3 regions of the Rubrivivax sp. JA1026 genome follow, and region 1 is predicted to be linked to each of the others. Evidence: predicted binding sites of a transcription regulator. Region 1 holds the regulator's gene; each other region holds the start of a gene.
The links. Region 1 encodes sigma-54, which starts transcription at its own class of promoters, with help from an activator protein. Its sites were predicted from a motif close to TGGCANGNAANCTGCTTT; they were not measured.

Region 1 (4,973 bases):
CCTTCAGCCGCATCAGCGACGGCAGCTTCATCTCCGGGCTCAGCACCCAGGCCGTCCAGCCGGCGTAGCGGCGTTTCCAGTGCGCGGCCAGCGCGCCGAAGAACTCGGCCGACGAGCCGCCGCCGTCGAAGCCTTCACGCGCGCCGCCGGGCGCGTCGCCGCGGGCGCTGCCGCTGCCCTTGGGCGCGATGCGCTCGCCGTACGGCGGGTTGAGCATCAGCGTGCCGCGTTCGGCCGGCGCCGGGCGCTGCAGCGCGTCGGCAGTCTTGAAGGCGATGGCCTGGCCGACGCCGGCGTTGGCGGCATTGCGCGCCGCGAAGTCGGTCATGCGAAAGCTCACGTCGCCGGCGAAGACCTCGACCGCAGGCGCGTGCACACGTTCGCGCGCGGCCTGCTGCAGCTCGCGCCAGGCACCGAGCTGGTCGCGGAAGGGCAGCAGGCGCTCGAAGGCGAAACGGCGCTTGATGCCCGGGGCGATGCCGCAGGCGATCTGCGCGGCCTCGATGGCGATCGTGCCGGCGCCGCAGCAGGGGTCGAGCAGCGCGCCGTCCTCCTCGCGGCCCTGCCAGCCGGCGGCGGCCAGCATCGCCGCGGCCAGCGTCTCCTTCAGCGGCGCCTCGCCCTTGACGCCACCGGCGCGTTCGTCGCGCCAGCCGCGCTTGAACAGCGCCTCGCCCGAGGTGTCGGCGTACAGCGTCGCGTGCTCGGGGCCGACGTACAGCTGCAGCGACAGGTCGGGGTGGCGGGTGTCGACGCTGGGGCGTTCGCCGCTCGTTTCGCGCAGCTGGTCGCAGACGGCGTCCTTCACGCGCAGCGTCGCGAAGTTCAGGCTCTTCAGCGGCGAACGCTGCGCCGCGACGTCGACACGCAGCGTCTGGCGCGGCGTGATCCAGTCGTCCCAGCGCACGCGGCGCGCGAGTTCGTAGAGCTCGTGCTCGTCGCGGTAGGGGCCGTCGATCAGCGGCCACAGCACACGCTGGGCGAGCCGGCTCTCCAGGTTCAGCGCCATCGCGGCGCGGGCGTCGCCGTCGACGAAGACGCCGCCGCGCACGGCCTCGGTGCGGCAGCCGGTGATGCGGGCGGCCTCGTCGGCCAGCAGCGGCTCGACGCCACCGGCGCAGGGAAGGAACAGGGAGACGGTCATGACGGCGGCGCGACGGACGAAAGCGCTGGACTGTAGTCCAGCTGCGGCGGCGGCGGCGGCGCGTTGTGGCGGAGGACGCGGAGGACGGGGTCAGGTCTCGCGAGACCTGACCCCGGGCTGCCCGGGCTGCCTCAGCTGCGGCGGCGGCGCGTCGCGGCGGAGGACGGGGTCAGGTCCTGCGGGACCTGACCCCGGGCTGTGGTCGCGTCAGATCGCCCGGCGCAGCGAGGCCGGCGCGATCTTCAGCGCCTCGCGGTACTTGGCGACGGTGCGGCGCGCGACCTGGATGCCCTGCTCCTCGAGCATCTGCGACAGCTGGCTGTCCGACAGCGGCTTGCTGGCGTCCTCGGCCGAGACGAGCTGCTGGATCAGCGCCCTCACCGCGGTGCTCGACGCGTTGCCGCCGGCCTCGGTGTTCAGCGAGCTGCCGAAGAAGTACTTCAGCTCGAAGGTGCCCTGCGGCGTGGCCATGTACTTGGCCGTCGTCACGCGCGAGATCGTGCTCTCGTGCAGGCCCAGCTCGTCGGCGATCTCGCGCAGCACCAGCGGCTTCATCGCGATCGCGCCGTGCGTGAAGAAACCCTTCTGGCGCTCGACGATGGCCTTGGACACACGCAGGATGGTGTCGAAACGCTGCTGGATGTTCTTCATGAACCAGCGCGCCTCCTGCAGCCGCGACGACAGCCCGCCGGCGCCGTTGCGCTGGCCGCGGATCGCCTGGGCGTAGAGGTCGTTGATGCGCAGCTTGGGCATCACGTCCGGGTTCAGCAGCACCTTGAAGCCGCGCCCCGACTTCTGGACGATGACGTCGGGCACGATGATGTTCGACTCGGCCGGCGCGAACGGCCGCCCCGGCTTGGGCTCGCAGGCGACGATCAGTGCCTGCGCTTGGCGCAGCAGGTCCTCGCCGGCGCCGGTGGCGGCGGTCAGCTTCTTCACGTCGCGCCGGGCCAGCAGCTCCAGCGAGTGCTCGCAGATGCGGATCGCGACCTCGCGCGCCTCGCAGCGCGGCGTCGTGCGCAGTTGCAGCACCAGGCACTCGGACAGCGAACGTGCGCCGACGCCGGTCGGCTCCAGGCTCTGCAGCCAGCGCAGCGCGCACTGCAGGCGGTCGGCCAGGGCCTCGCGCTGCTCCTCGTCGTCCAGGTCCAGCATGTCGGCCAGGCGCGCGGCGATGTCCTCCAGCGGGTCGGCGAGGTAGCCGTCGTCGTCCAGCGACTCGATCAGCACGTGCAGTGCCGCAGCGTCCTCGGCCGACAGCCGCATGCCGGCGATCTGGCGCCGCAGGTGGTCCTGCAGCGTGCCGGCGCCGGCGCGGCGCTCCTGCGGGTCGAGGTCGTCGTCGCTTTCGGGCGCGGCCGCGGCCGGGGTCTCGCGGATGCCGTCGAAGTCGTCGCGCTCGGTGCCGTTCTCCCAGTCCTCGCGTTCGGTGGTGCCGAACTCGGCGGCGTCGACCTCGGCCGGTGCCGGCTCGGCGGCACCGTCGCCGTCGTCACGCTCGGCGACGCGGTCGACGGTGGCACGTTCGGCCGGCGGGTCGAACGGTGTCGCCGCGTCCTCGTCCATCTCCAGGAACGGGTTCTGCTCGAGCATCTGCTCGACTTCCTGGTGCAGCTCCAGCGTCGACAGCTGCAGCAGCCGGATCGACTGCTGCAGCTGCGGCGTCAGCGCCAGATGCTGCGACAGGCGGACTTGGAGGGAGGGCTTCATCGGCCGCGCGTCACATCTTGAAATGCTCGCCGAGGTAGACCTTGCGCACCTCGGCGTTCTCGACGATCGCCTGCGGCGTGCCTTCGGTGAGCACGCTGCCTTCGCTGATGATGTAGGCGCGGTCGCAGATGCCCAGCGTCTCGCGCACGTTGTGGTCGGTGATCAGCACCCCGATGCCGCGCGACTTGAGGAAGGCGATGATGCGCTGGATCTCGATGACGGCGATCGGGTCGACGCCGGCAAAGGGCTCGTCGAGCAGGATGAAACGCGGCTGCGTGGCCAGCGACCGGGCGATCTCGACGCGGCGGCGCTCGCCGCCGGACAGCGCCGGCGCCGGCGAGTCGCGCAGCTTCTCGATCGACAGGTCGTGCAGCAGCTTGTCCAGCAGCTCCTGGATCTGCGCCGGCTTCAGCGGCCGGCCGTCCGGGCCCTGCTGCAGCTCGAGCACGGCGCGGATGTTCTCCTCGACGGTCAGCTTGCGGAAGATCGACGCTTCCTGCGGCAGGTACGACAGCCCCAGGCGCGATCGCTGGTGGATCGGCAGGCGCTCGACCGGGCGGCCGTCGATGCGGATCTGGCCGGCGTCGGCACGCACCAGGCCGACGACCATGTAGAAGGTGGTGGTCTTGCCGGCGCCGTTGGGGCCGAGCAGGCCGACGACCTCGCCGGCGGCCACCGACAGGTGCACGTCCTTGACGACGCGCCGCTGGCCGTAGCTCTTCTGCAGGTTCTCGGCTTCGAGCCGGCTGCCCGCGACGGCGGTTTCCATCAGCGCTGGCCCCCGAGCGAGCGCGCCGGCGCCAGCGGCGCGGCCGAGGCCGGCGCGGCCGGCGGCGTGGCCGCCTTGTCGCTGCGCGGGCTCAGCACCGCGCGCACGCGACCGCTCGGGTTGGCACGGGTCGTCTCGCCGCCGGCGACGCTGAAGGTCTCGGCGGTGTTGTCCCAGACGATCTGCGAGCCGGTGATCTCGTCGGCGACGACCGCGCCGCGCAGCCGGCGCACCGCGCCGTTGCCGATGAAACGCAGCGTGTCGGCGCGGCCGTCGTACTCGATGCGGTCGGCCACGCCCTCGACGACCTCGTCGACGCCGTCACGCTTCTGGCGGTAGCTCGCCGGGCGGCCGGCGCTGCCGATGGCGGTGGCGGCGCGGTAGCCGTCGGCCGTCTCGCGCAGCTCGACGCGGTCGGCGCGGATGACCATCGTGCCCTGGGTGATGACGACGTTGCCGTTGAACTCGACGAGCTGGCGCTGCAGGTCGACCGAGCCCGGCCGGTCGGCCTCGACGACCATCTGGCGCTCGCGGTCGGCGCGCTCGGCGGCCGCGGCGGCGCACAGCAGCGCCAGCACCAGCGGTGCGGCACGGCGGAGGAGGGCGAAACGGAGCGTCATTTTCGGCACGAAACTTGCAAGCATTCTAGCCACAAGTTCGTGCCGTCGAACAGGGTTCGCGGGCCCCGCGTTGCGAGGCCGATGCGCCGGATCAAGACCCGGCGCGGGCCCGGGCTCAGGCGCCCTGGCGGGAGCGGGCGATCAGGAAGTCGGCCACCGCGAGCGCACGCTCGTGGCCGCCGGCCAGGGCGCCGGAAGTGTAGTACCGGCCCTGGATGCCCATCGCCGGCACGCCGTCGATCTTGTAGGCGTCGGCGAGCTGCTTGGCGCGGCTGGCCTTGGTCGCCACGCTGAACGAGCGGAAGGCGTCGCCGAAGCGCTTGCCGTCGAGGCCGTTGGCGACCATGAAGTCGATGATGTCCGACTCCGACAGCAGGCGCTTGCCCTGCACGTGGATCGCGTTGAACACCTTGCGGTGCACCGCGCCGACCTGACCCATCTCCTCGAGCGCGTAGAAGATCTTCTGGGCGATCTGGTGGCGCGCGGTGAAGCCCACCGGCACGCGGCGGAACACGACGTCGGCCGGCAGGCGCTTGCTCCAGGTCTCCAGCAGCGGCTCGAAGTTGAAGCAGTGGCCGCACTCGTACCAGAAGAACTCGACGACCTCGACCTTCTTGCCCTCGGGGATCGAGGTCGGTGCGGGCGTCTGCAGCCGCACGTAATGCGTGCCCTCGACCGGCCCGCCCTGCGCGCGGGCGCCACCGGCCATCGCCAGGCCCAGGCCCGCACC
Region 2 (4,973 bases), on a different contig from region 1:
ACACGGCGCTCGGGCTGGAGCGATGACGCCGTGCGCCGCGTCATCGCCCAGCAGGCGAGCCGCGCCACGCGCCGGCGCATCGCCGACGCGGTGATCTTCAATGACGGGATCACCCCCGGGGAACTGGCCGCCGAGGTCCGGGCGCTGTGGGCGCTGTGGAACAATGGTCCTCACTGAGCATTCCCCCGAAGAGCGCCGACTTTGGTCCTGTACGAGTACCCGTTCAACGAGGGCATCCGCACGATGCTGCGGCTCGAGCACCTGTTCGACCGGCTCGGGCAGCTCGTCGCACGCGACGCGCCGGTGGACCACCACTTCGCGCTGGCGACGATCTTCGAGATCATGGACGTCGCCTCGCGCGCCGATCTGAAGAGCGACCTGCTGAAGGAGCTGGAGCGCCACCGCGCCCAGCTGCAGTCCTACCGCGGCAACCCGCACATCTCCGAGGCCGCGCTCGACCAGATCGTCGGCCGCATCGACACCGCCTTCAGCGGCCTCAACCAGCTCCAGGGCAAGGCCGGCCAGGCGCTGCAGGGCAACGACTGGCTGATGGGCATCCGCAGCCGCATCGGCATCCCCGGCGGCACCTGCGAGTTCGACCTGCCCTCGTACTACGCCTGGCAGCAGCTCGACCCGGCCAGGCGCCGCGCCGACCTGATGGGCTGGATCGCGACGCTGTCGCCGCTGGCCGAGGCGCTGCAGGTGCTGCTGGGCCTGCTGCGCGACAGCGGCGTGGCCCAGCGGGTCGTCGCCGCCGGCGGCCAGTACCAGCAGAGCCTGCCGGCCGGGCGCACCTACCAGCTGATGCGCGTGCGCCTGGACGCCGCCGACGGCCTGGTGCCCGAGATGACCGGCCACCGGCTGATGGTCGGCGTGCGCCTGATGCGCCCCGACGCCGACGGCCGGCTGCGCCTGGCCGCCGAAGACCGCGACTTCGAGCTGACGCTCTGCGCCTGACCTGTCTCCCCTTCGTTTCCCCGTGACCGCTGCCCGCCTCGTCCCCTGCCCGGCCTGCAAGACGCCGACGCCGTATTCGCCGCAGAACCGCTGGCGCCCGTTCTGCAGCGAACGCTGCCGCAGCCTGGACCTGGGCGCCTGGGCCAGCGAGAGCTACCGCGTCGCCGCCGAGGCGCCGCCCGACGCCGGCGACGACACGCCGAGCCCGCCGACACGCCAATAACGCCCCGGCCGCTGTCGGCTTTGTCGCGAAGAGCACAGCCGGCCGACGCCCGACACCTTCCGCAAGTCCTTGATCCATAAGGGATCGAGGCATGGCACGGCTCTCGCAGTGCGGGCTCGTCCTCAACCGACGGGCCCGCCATGAGCCACACAGCCTTCATCTCGATCGGTGACCTGCGCCGCAGCCGGCCCGCCCTCGGCGACGCCGCGCCCGCCAGTGCTGGCGGCTGCAGCAGCAGCGGCGGTGCCGGCAAGTCCGGCTGCGGCTCCTCGGCCGGCCCCGAGGACATGCCGGCGGAGATCTGGGAGAAGGTCAAGAACCATCCCTGCTACTCCGAGGAAGCGCACCACCACTTCGCGCGCATGCACGTCGCGGTCGCCCCGGCCTGCAACATCCAGTGCCACTACTGCAACCGCAAGTACGACTGCAGCAACGAGAGCCGCCCCGGCGTCGTCAGCCAGAAGCTGACGCCCGAGCAGGCGGTGAAGAAGGTGCTGGCGGTGGCCAGCGCGATCCCGCAGATGACGGTGCTGGGCATCGCCGGCCCCGGCGACTCGCTGGCCAATCCGCAGAAGACCTTCGAGACCATGCGCCTGCTGCAGCAGCACGCGCCGGACATCAAGCTCTGCCTGTCGACCAACGGCCTGGCGCTGCCCGACTGGGTCGACGAGATCGTCAAGTACAACGTCGACCACGTCACGATCACGATCAACATGGTCGACCCGGCCGTGGGCGAGAAGATCTATCCCTGGATCTTCCATGACCACCGCCGCGTCACCGGCCTGGAAGCGGCGCGCATCCTGCACGAGCGGCAGATGCTGGGCCTGGAGATGCTCACCGCACGCGGCGTGCTGGTGAAGGTGAACTCGGTGCTGATCCCGGGCGTCAACGACGAGCACCTGATCGAGGTGAACAAGGCCGTCAAGGCACGCGGCGCCTTCCTGCACAACATCATGCCGCTGATCTCGGAGGCCGAGCACGGCACCTTCTACGGCCTCAACGGCCAGCGCGGCCCGACGGCGCAGGAGCTGAAGGCCGTGCAGGACGCCTGCGCCGGCGGCGCCAACCTGATGCGCCACTGCCGCCAGTGCCGCGCCGACGCCGTCGGCATGCTCGGCGAAGACCGCAGCGACGAGTTCACGCTCGAGAAGATCGAGGACCTGGCCGTCGTCTACGACCTGGACAAGCGCCGCGCCTACCAGCAGCAGGTCGAGCTGCAGCGCCAGGCCCAGCACCAGGCCAAGGTCGACGCGCTGGCCGCGGCTTTCGACACGCGCCTCGCCGACGACGGGCTGAAGGTGCTGGTCGCCGTGGCCAGCGAGAGCCAGGGCCGGGTCAACCAGCACTTCGGCCACGCCACCGAGTTCCAGATCTACGAGGTCGGCGCCGGCGCCGCGAGCTTCGTCGGCCACCGCCGCGTCGACCTGTACTGCCAGGGCGGCTACGGCGAGGACGAGCAGCTGCCGTCCATCGTCCAGGCGCTGGCCGACTGCCACGCGGTGCTGGTCGCCAAGATCGGCGCCTGCCCGCGCGACGAGCTGCAACGCGCCGGCATCGAGCCGGTGGACCGCTACGCCCACGAGTTCATCGAGAAGGCCGCGCTGGCCTGGTTCGCCGACTACCGCGAACGCATCGCCAGCGGCGCCGTCGTCCACCAGCCGCGCGGCGACGCGCGCCTGCGCCTGGGGGCCTTCACCGGCACCGCGGCGGCCTGATCCCGTCCCCTTCCCTGCCCCACGAGGAGAACCCCATGGCCCTGAAGATCATCGCCTCCATGTGCTCCGGCTGCTCGGCCTGCGAAGCCGAATGCCCGAACAACGCCATCCGCGAAAAGGGCGGCAGCTTCATCATCGATCCGGCCAAGTGCACCGAGTGCGAAGGCCACTTCGACGCCCCGCAGTGCATCGCCGTCTGCCCCGTCGACAACTGCATCAAGAAGGTCTGACGATGGGCGCGGCGAACGTCGTCGTCACCCCCGCCGCCGAGAAGTTCATGCGGCGATTGCTGCGCTTGTCGGAGCACCCGGCCGGCGGGTTCCGGCTGACGGTGACGCCGGGCGGCTGCTCGGGGCTGTCGAGCAGTTTCAGCCTCGACGCCGAGCCGCAGGATGGCGACGCCGTGCTCGACGTCAACGGCCTGCGTGTCTTCCTGCCCGCGGCCAGCGCCGCGCTGCTGGACGGCGTGACGGTCGACTTCGCCGACACGCCGACCTCCAGCGGCCTGCGTTTCCACGACCCGAGGCAGGCCGCCTGCGGCTGCTCCAGCGCCGGTGCGGCGCCGCCGGCGCAGGCCAGCGTGTCGCTGGACTCGCTGCGCCGCATCAGCCGCGCCTAGCGAGGCCGACATGGCGGACATCGTGCGCGACGACGACGAGGTCGAACTCGCGGGCCCGCCGCGTTTCGAGATCGGCGAACGCGTCGCCGCCCGCATCAAGGTGCGCAACGACGGCACTTTCGGCGGCCGCGACATCGGCGACGTGCTGGTCGAACGCGGCGACGTCGGCTACGTGCGCTCGGTCGGCAGCTTCCTGCAGCAGTACTACATCTACACCGTCGAGTTCGTCGCCAGCGGCCGCCAGGTCGGCATGCGCGCCAAGGAGCTGTGCACGCTCGACCATCTGCCGCCCGAGGTGCTGGCCCGGCTGGGCGAGCGCGCCGGCCAACTCGACGACCTGCGCTGAGGACCCACGATGCTCGACCCCCGCCTGCCGCGCTACCCCTGGGGCCTGGAAGTCCGGGCCGCCGTCGACCTCTACAACGACGGCTCGGTGCCCGACGCCGAAGAAGACCAGTTGCTGATCGTGCGTGGCGGCCCGGGCGAGATCGTCCAGGTCGGCCACCACGCCGAGGCCAACGTGCCGCTGTACATGGTCGACTTCGGCCTGTGCGTGCTCGGCTGCCTCGAGGAGGAGATCGTGCCGGCCACAGAAGCCGGGGCCGGCGGATGAACGCCGCCGTGCGCCGCCCGCCCGTCGACCGTGGCCCGCGGGCCGCCGTCGTCGCGCTGGACGCGGCGCGCATCGAGCGTGCGCTGGCTGCACGCAGCCGCTACCGCTACGTGCGCCCGCGCCTGGCGGCCGAAGGCGCGGGCTGGAAGATCCTCAGCGCCAACTGCTCGCGCAATGTCGACCCCGACGGCGGCGAGATCGCCATCGCCTGGTTCGAGCCCGACGGTTCCGGCCGCTGGCGGCTGCACGCGCGCGACCACGCCGAAGGCCGCTGGACGCTGGTCGGCGAGGGCCTGACGCTGGACGCCGCGCTGGCCCAGGTCTGCCACGACGAGACGCGGATCTTCTGGCCGTGAGCGTCTACCTCGACCACAACGCGACCACCGCGCCGGCGCCCGAAGCGGTGGCGGCGATGCTGCACGCGCTCGAAGTCGCCTGGGCCAACCCCTCGTCGACGCACGAGCCCGGCCAGCAGGCGCGGCGGCTGCTGGCCGACGCCCGCGCCCGCGTCGCCGCGTTCCTGGGCTGCCAGCCGGCGGAGCTGGTCTTCACCAGCGGCGCCACCGAAGCCAACCACAGCGCCGTGCACGCCGCGCTGGCGGCGACCCGCGGCACCGGGCGCCAGCGCCTCGTGCTGAGCAGCGTCGAACACCCGGGCCTGATGGCGCTGGCCGCGCGGCTGGAGGCCGAAGGCGTGCCGGTGACGCGCCTGCCGGTCGACGCCGACGGCCGCGTCGACCTGGACGCGGCGCGCGAAGCGATCGCCGCCGACGCCGCGCTGGTCAGCGTCATGGGCGCCAACAACGAGACCGGCGTGCGCATGCCGGTGGCCGAACTCGCCGAGCT
Region 3 (4,973 bases), on a different contig from region 1:
CTGGCCCTCGGGCACCGCCGTCTCGCGCTCGTTCGGGCCGGGCAGGAAGCCGACGATCTCGACACACGGGTCCGAGGCGAGCAGCGTCTGGCCGACGATCTGCGCGGCCGGGCCGGCGCCGAAGACCATCACCCGCACCCGGTCGCGGTCGCGTGCGCCCCAGTGGGTCACGTAGACGCGCCGCGCGACGACGGCGGCCACGCCGGCCATCGCCGCGATCTGGACGACGTGGCGCTCAGGCGCGGCGGCCGGCAGCAGGCCGAAGCCGAGATAGGCCAGCGGCAGCACGATGACGAGCATCGCCACGGCGCGGGCGCAGCTCTGCACCGGCGTCAGGTTGGGGCCGCGCTGGTAGATGCCGGTGGCTGCGCTGATGACCACCATGCCGGCGGCCAGCGACAGCACGTGCGGGCCGGCGACCGTCAGCAGGTCGGGTGCGTGGCCGAAGGGCACGAAGAACACCGCGACGAGCATCAGCACCAGCAGGGCGCAGTCCGAGGAGATCTGCAGCAGCGTCTGGCGGTGCACGTAGTGGTTGAAGATGCGGATCATGGTCGCTACCGGGTGAGCTTCCGTGGCGATGGCCGCTGGGACCAGCAGGCGGTGGAGAGCCTGGAGGTGATCGTCCCCGGCCGTTTGATGCTTGTTGCAAGCAGGCGTGACCTGCTTTCAGGCACTGTAGGGAAGGCCCCCGGGCAGCGGCACCCCCGGCTCACGGGATCGGGGCGCTTAGCGCGCTGAAGCCGCAAAGAATGCGACTTGCGTCATGAAAACGCGAGGCTGTGGCGCCTCGGCATGGCGCCAGTTGCCGCTTCAGTGGCTGGGGCCGCCCAGCGCCGCGGCGCAGGCGTCCGGTCTGGCTCGCCGGGCCCGGGCCCGTGGCCGCGGGTCCGGGGACGACGGCACCCCCACGATCGTGGTCGCCGTCACCTCGTGTATCCGGGCGTGTCGGTGCGACGCACCAAAAGAAACGGGGGGCCGAAGCCCCCCCGATGCGTGCCGGCGGCAGGTCTCAGCCGCGGCGACGGCGCGAGGCCGCGAAGCCGGCGGTGCCGAGAGCCAAGCCGACCAGGGCCAGCGTGCCCGGTTCCGGAACGTCGCCGGTGACCGCCGAGTTGAAGTCGGTCTGGGCGATGAAGTCCGGGGCGCCCGGGGTGCCACCGTTGATGTTGCCCACCACCGGGGTGTAGCCGCCCGAGCCGCCGTTGGCGGCGTAGGTGCCGTCCACGTGCACGTTGTCGCATGTCGACACGTGACCGGTGCTGCCGACCGCCGCGCCGTTCTGCGTCGTGTTGAAGCAGTCCGACGGGTTGACCGAGGTGTACGGCAGGCCGATCGAGATGTTCGCGAAGTTGATCGTGAACCCGGTCAGCGTCGTCAGGAAGAAGGTCGGGTCGAGCGCGATGCTATCGGTGCCCGCAGTGATAGCCTCTTGCGAGCCGAAGCCCCTCACGGTCTGCTGGCCGGTGTAGTCGTTCCCGTTGAAGCCGTCCAGGACGGCGGCCGCCGAGGTGATCGTGAAGTTGCCGAACGCGTCGACGGTGATGCCCGACAGCTTGCCGATCAGGCGGCCGTCGTTGAAGCCGTTGCCGGTCAGGTCGGTGGCGTTGGTGCCGCTCGGCGCGCTGTAGTAGATCTCCAGCCAGCCGGCGCCGGTCGTGGCAAACGTGGCGGAAGTCAGGCCGGGGCCGACGCCGACGACCCGCTCGGTGTACCCGGCGACCAGCGTGATCTCGCCGAAGTTCGGGGGCAGCGTGCCCGAGCTGCCGCCGTTGGCCAGCGTGTAGCCGGTCAGCTTGGCGTGCGTGTAGACCTGGAACTCCGTCGACCCGCCGTTCTGGGTGGCGAAGTTGACGATGGCGTTGTTCGCGCCCTGGGCCAGGAAGCTGGTCTGCGACCAGTCCAGCGCCGTGACTTCGACCGGGGCCAGGCCACCGGCGCCGTCCAGGTCGAGAACAAGGCCGGCGTGGGCGGGGCCGGCGAGGGCGAAGGCACTACCGATCAGTGCACCCAGGATGCTCTTGCGCATTCGGACTCCTCTCAGGATTCGTTGCAGTACTGGGCACGTGCCCGCTGAGCCAACAAAGCAACGGCTGTGCCACTTTCGCCAAGTGGCTGTCATGAAAGGGAAAAGTGGCTTTTCATGGCCTCTGTCCGGTGACCTGTGTAAGGCTTTCCGACAGGGCTGGAGACGGCCTGCCGGGGCCGGAGGCCGGGCTCAGCCGCCCGTCGCCAGCAGCCGCCCGGCCACCCGCAGCGCGTTGGCCGCGATCGTCAGGCTCGGGTTGGTGCCGCCGCTGGACGGGAAGAAGGAGCTGTCGACGACGTAGACGTTGTCGAGCTCGTGGACCCGGTTGTCGCGGTCGAGCACGCTGTGCCGCGGGTCGTCGCCGAAGCGGCAGGTGCCGCAGACGTGGGCGATGCGCTGGTTGTTCGCCACCTGGTCCAGGCGGCGCCAGCGCCGGCCCTGCAGCGTGCGCCGCAGGTGCGCGCGCAGCGTTCTCATGCGCTCGTGGGCCTCGGGGCGCAGCCGGTACTCCAGCAGCACGCGCTGCGGCCCGTCCGGGTGGCAGGCGACGCGGTTGTCGGCGTACGGCAGATCCTCGGCGATCGTCGCCAGCGTCATCCAGCCTTCGCTGAGGTCGCGCAGCAGCGGCAGCATCAGCGGCCGCGCCAGTTCCAGCAGCCCGGCGGCGGCGGCCCAGGGCGTGGCGCGCAGGTCCGAGGCCAGCGAGCCCAGCAGCATCGGCGCCGGGGGCAGGCGGCCGAAGGACTGCAGCGTGCCGAGCTTGGCGCCGCCGTCGACGTAGAAGTCGTTGCAGGCCAGTTCCTTGCGCCGGTTGTCGAAGGGCTCGTCCGCCGCCCGCGGGCGCACCAGGTAGACGTCGATCAGGTGGCGCATCAGGCAGCGCCCGAGCAGCCCCGACCCGTTGCCCAGCCCGGCGCCGCCGGCCGAGCGCAGCAGGATCAGCGGCGACTGCAGCGCCCCGGCGGCCAGGATCACGCGCCGGCCGCGCAGCGTCAGCGGGCGGCCGCGCCAGGTGCAGCGCAGGCCGCCGGCGCGGCGCCCGTCGGCCAGCAGCTCCAGCACCCGGCAGCCGGCGAGCAGCGTCGCGCCGTGATCGCGCACGGCCGGCACGAGGCAGGCGCTCTCGGCGTCACGCTTGCAGCCGTGGCGGCAGAGAAAGCTCTGGCAGGACCCGCAGCCCGGCCGGTACTCGCAGGCGCTGGGCAGGCGGTACGGATGCAGGCCGCGCGCGCGCAGGAAGTCGGCGAACTCGCTGCCGGCCGCCGACAGCGGCGCCGGCGCCGGCAGCCGCGGCGCGTGCGCGGCCAGCGGGTCGGCGTCGCCGCGCACCCCGTACAGCGTCTCGGCCTGCTCGTAGAACGGCAGCAGCTCGGCGTGCGACACCGGCCAGCGTTCGACGACCGCGGCGTCGACGGCACCGGCGGCGAAGCGGCCGGGCTCGAAGTCCTCCGGCGTGAAGCGCTCCATCGCCATGCCGTACAGCGCGCTCGAGCCGCCCGGCCCGTGGCCGATGAACGGCGTGAACTCGCGCTCGCGGCGGGCGCTGCGGTCGACGATGCGGTCGGCGCAGCGCCCGCCGCGCGCCGCCAGCGCGGCGTCGCCCGGCCCGAGCGCGCGGCCGTCGCGGCCGGCGGCGAGCTCCGGGTACTCGCCCAGCAGCGCGTCGTCGCCGCGGTCGCCGAGCTCGCAGAACAGCACCTGCTGGCCGGCGCGGGCCAGCGCGTGGCCGATCGTCGCGCCGCCGATGCCGGTGCCGACGACGATCGTGTCCCACAGCCGGTCCAGCCCCTCGGGCGCGGTGTCGGTCGTCATGGCCGGTCCTCGCGGGCTGCGCCCGTCACCTCGTCGACATAACGCACGAAGCGCTCGCGTGCCTCGCCGGCGCCCAGGCGCGCCAGCGTCTCGCGGCCCGGGCCGCCGGACAGCAGCGCGGCCGCGGCGCGCCGCACCGCGGCGGCCGACAGCCGGTCGGCGCGCAGCGCGATGCCGGCGCCGGCGGCCTCCAGGCCGCGCATGTTGAGCATCTGGTCCATGTTGCTGCAGATCCCGAGCACCGGCGTGCCGGCGGCCAGCGCCTGCTGCGAGGTCGGGCTGCCGCCGTTGCAGACCACGAGCGCGGCGCGTGCCGCGGCGGCCTCGCCCGGCAGGTAGTCGGCGACGCGCAGGCCGGCGCGCGGCCGCGGCGCCGGTGCGCCGGCGGTCGCCAGCATCGTGCGCGCGCCGAGTGCGTCGAGCGCGTCGAGCACGGTCTCGATCGCCGCGGCGTCGCCCGAGCTGCCCATCGTGACGTAGACCGGCGGGCCGTCGCCAACGGGCTCGTCCCACCACGGCGGCGGCGGCACCGGCGGCGACCACAGGACCGGCCCGAGGTGGCGGTGGTTCGCCGGCGCGCCGTGCAGCGGGAACAGTGCCGGCGAGTCGGCGTAGAGCGTGTCGTCGGCGTCGGTGTAGACGCGGCGCAGGTCCGCCGGCAGCGGCGCCAGGCCGCGCGCGGCGCGCACCGCGTTCAGCGGCCGGCAATGCGGCGCCAGCAGCGGGCCCTGCAGCAGGTCGAAGCCCGCCTGGGCCAGCGCCAGCGGCGCCCGGCGTGTCCAGCCCAGCACCGGCAGCGGCAGCCGGCGGTCGGCCGCGTACGGGCTCCAGTAGGCGTTGCAGATCGCGGCGTAGCGCACGCCCGCCAGCCGGGCGCTGACCGACAGCGACAGCCGGAAGTCGCCGACGACGAGGTCGGGACGGCGGCGCTCGAACAGCGCCAGGTCGGCGTCGACGGCGGCCTCGAGCTCGGCCTGGCGCATCAGCGGCTCGCCGCGCCGCAGCCGGGCGGCGAACAGCGCTGGGTCGATGCCCGCCAGCGGCTCCCAGCGCCCGGCGTCGGCGCCCAGGAAGCGCCGGGCGTGTTCGGGGCAGGCGAGGCGGCCGTCCACGCGCTGCGGGTCCAGCGCCG

Region 2: the regulator sigma-54 is predicted to act here: its motif matches at 1,273-1,290, upstream of nifB (nitrogenase cofactor biosynthesis protein NifB).
Region 3: the regulator sigma-54 is predicted to act here: its motif matches at 2,084-2,101, upstream of G5B56_RS05845 (PEP-CTERM sorting domain-containing protein).

The regions. Positions count from the first base shown of each region.
Region 1 covers NZ_JAALCQ010000007.1:191,524-196,496, reverse strand. The annotation lists gene G5B56_RS13500 (class I SAM-dependent RNA methyltransferase) at 1-1,144, opposite strand, end outside; gene G5B56_RS13495 (RNA polymerase factor sigma-54) at 1,352-2,854, opposite strand; gene lptB (LPS export ABC transporter ATP-binding protein) at 2,865-3,623, opposite strand; gene lptA (lipopolysaccharide transport periplasmic protein LptA) at 3,623-4,243, opposite strand; gene G5B56_RS13480 (thiol:disulfide interchange protein DsbA/DsbL) at 4,359-4,973, opposite strand, start outside.
Region 2 covers NZ_JAALCQ010000010.1:124,636-129,608, reverse strand. The annotation lists gene coaE (dephospho-CoA kinase) at 1-177, shown strand, start outside; gene zapD (cell division protein ZapD) at 202-957, shown strand; gene G5B56_RS16660 (DNA gyrase inhibitor YacG) at 980-1,180, shown strand; gene nifB (nitrogenase cofactor biosynthesis protein NifB) at 1,321-2,895, shown strand; gene G5B56_RS16650 (4Fe-4S binding protein) at 2,931-3,125, shown strand; gene G5B56_RS16645 (iron-sulfur cluster assembly accessory protein) at 3,128-3,514, shown strand; gene G5B56_RS16640 (nitrogen fixation protein NifZ) at 3,525-3,860, shown strand; gene G5B56_RS16635 (nitrogen fixation protein NifZ) at 3,870-4,127, shown strand; gene G5B56_RS16630 (hypothetical protein) at 4,136-4,483, shown strand; gene G5B56_RS16625 (cysteine desulfurase family protein) at 4,480-4,973, shown strand, end outside.
Region 3 covers NZ_JAALCQ010000002.1:473,488-478,460, forward strand. The annotation lists gene G5B56_RS05840 (TIGR03013 family XrtA/PEP-CTERM system glycosyltransferase) at 1-552, opposite strand, end outside; gene G5B56_RS05845 (PEP-CTERM sorting domain-containing protein) at 1,013-2,029, opposite strand; gene G5B56_RS05850 (GMC oxidoreductase) at 2,219-3,841, opposite strand; gene G5B56_RS05855 (glycosyltransferase) at 3,838-4,973, opposite strand, start outside.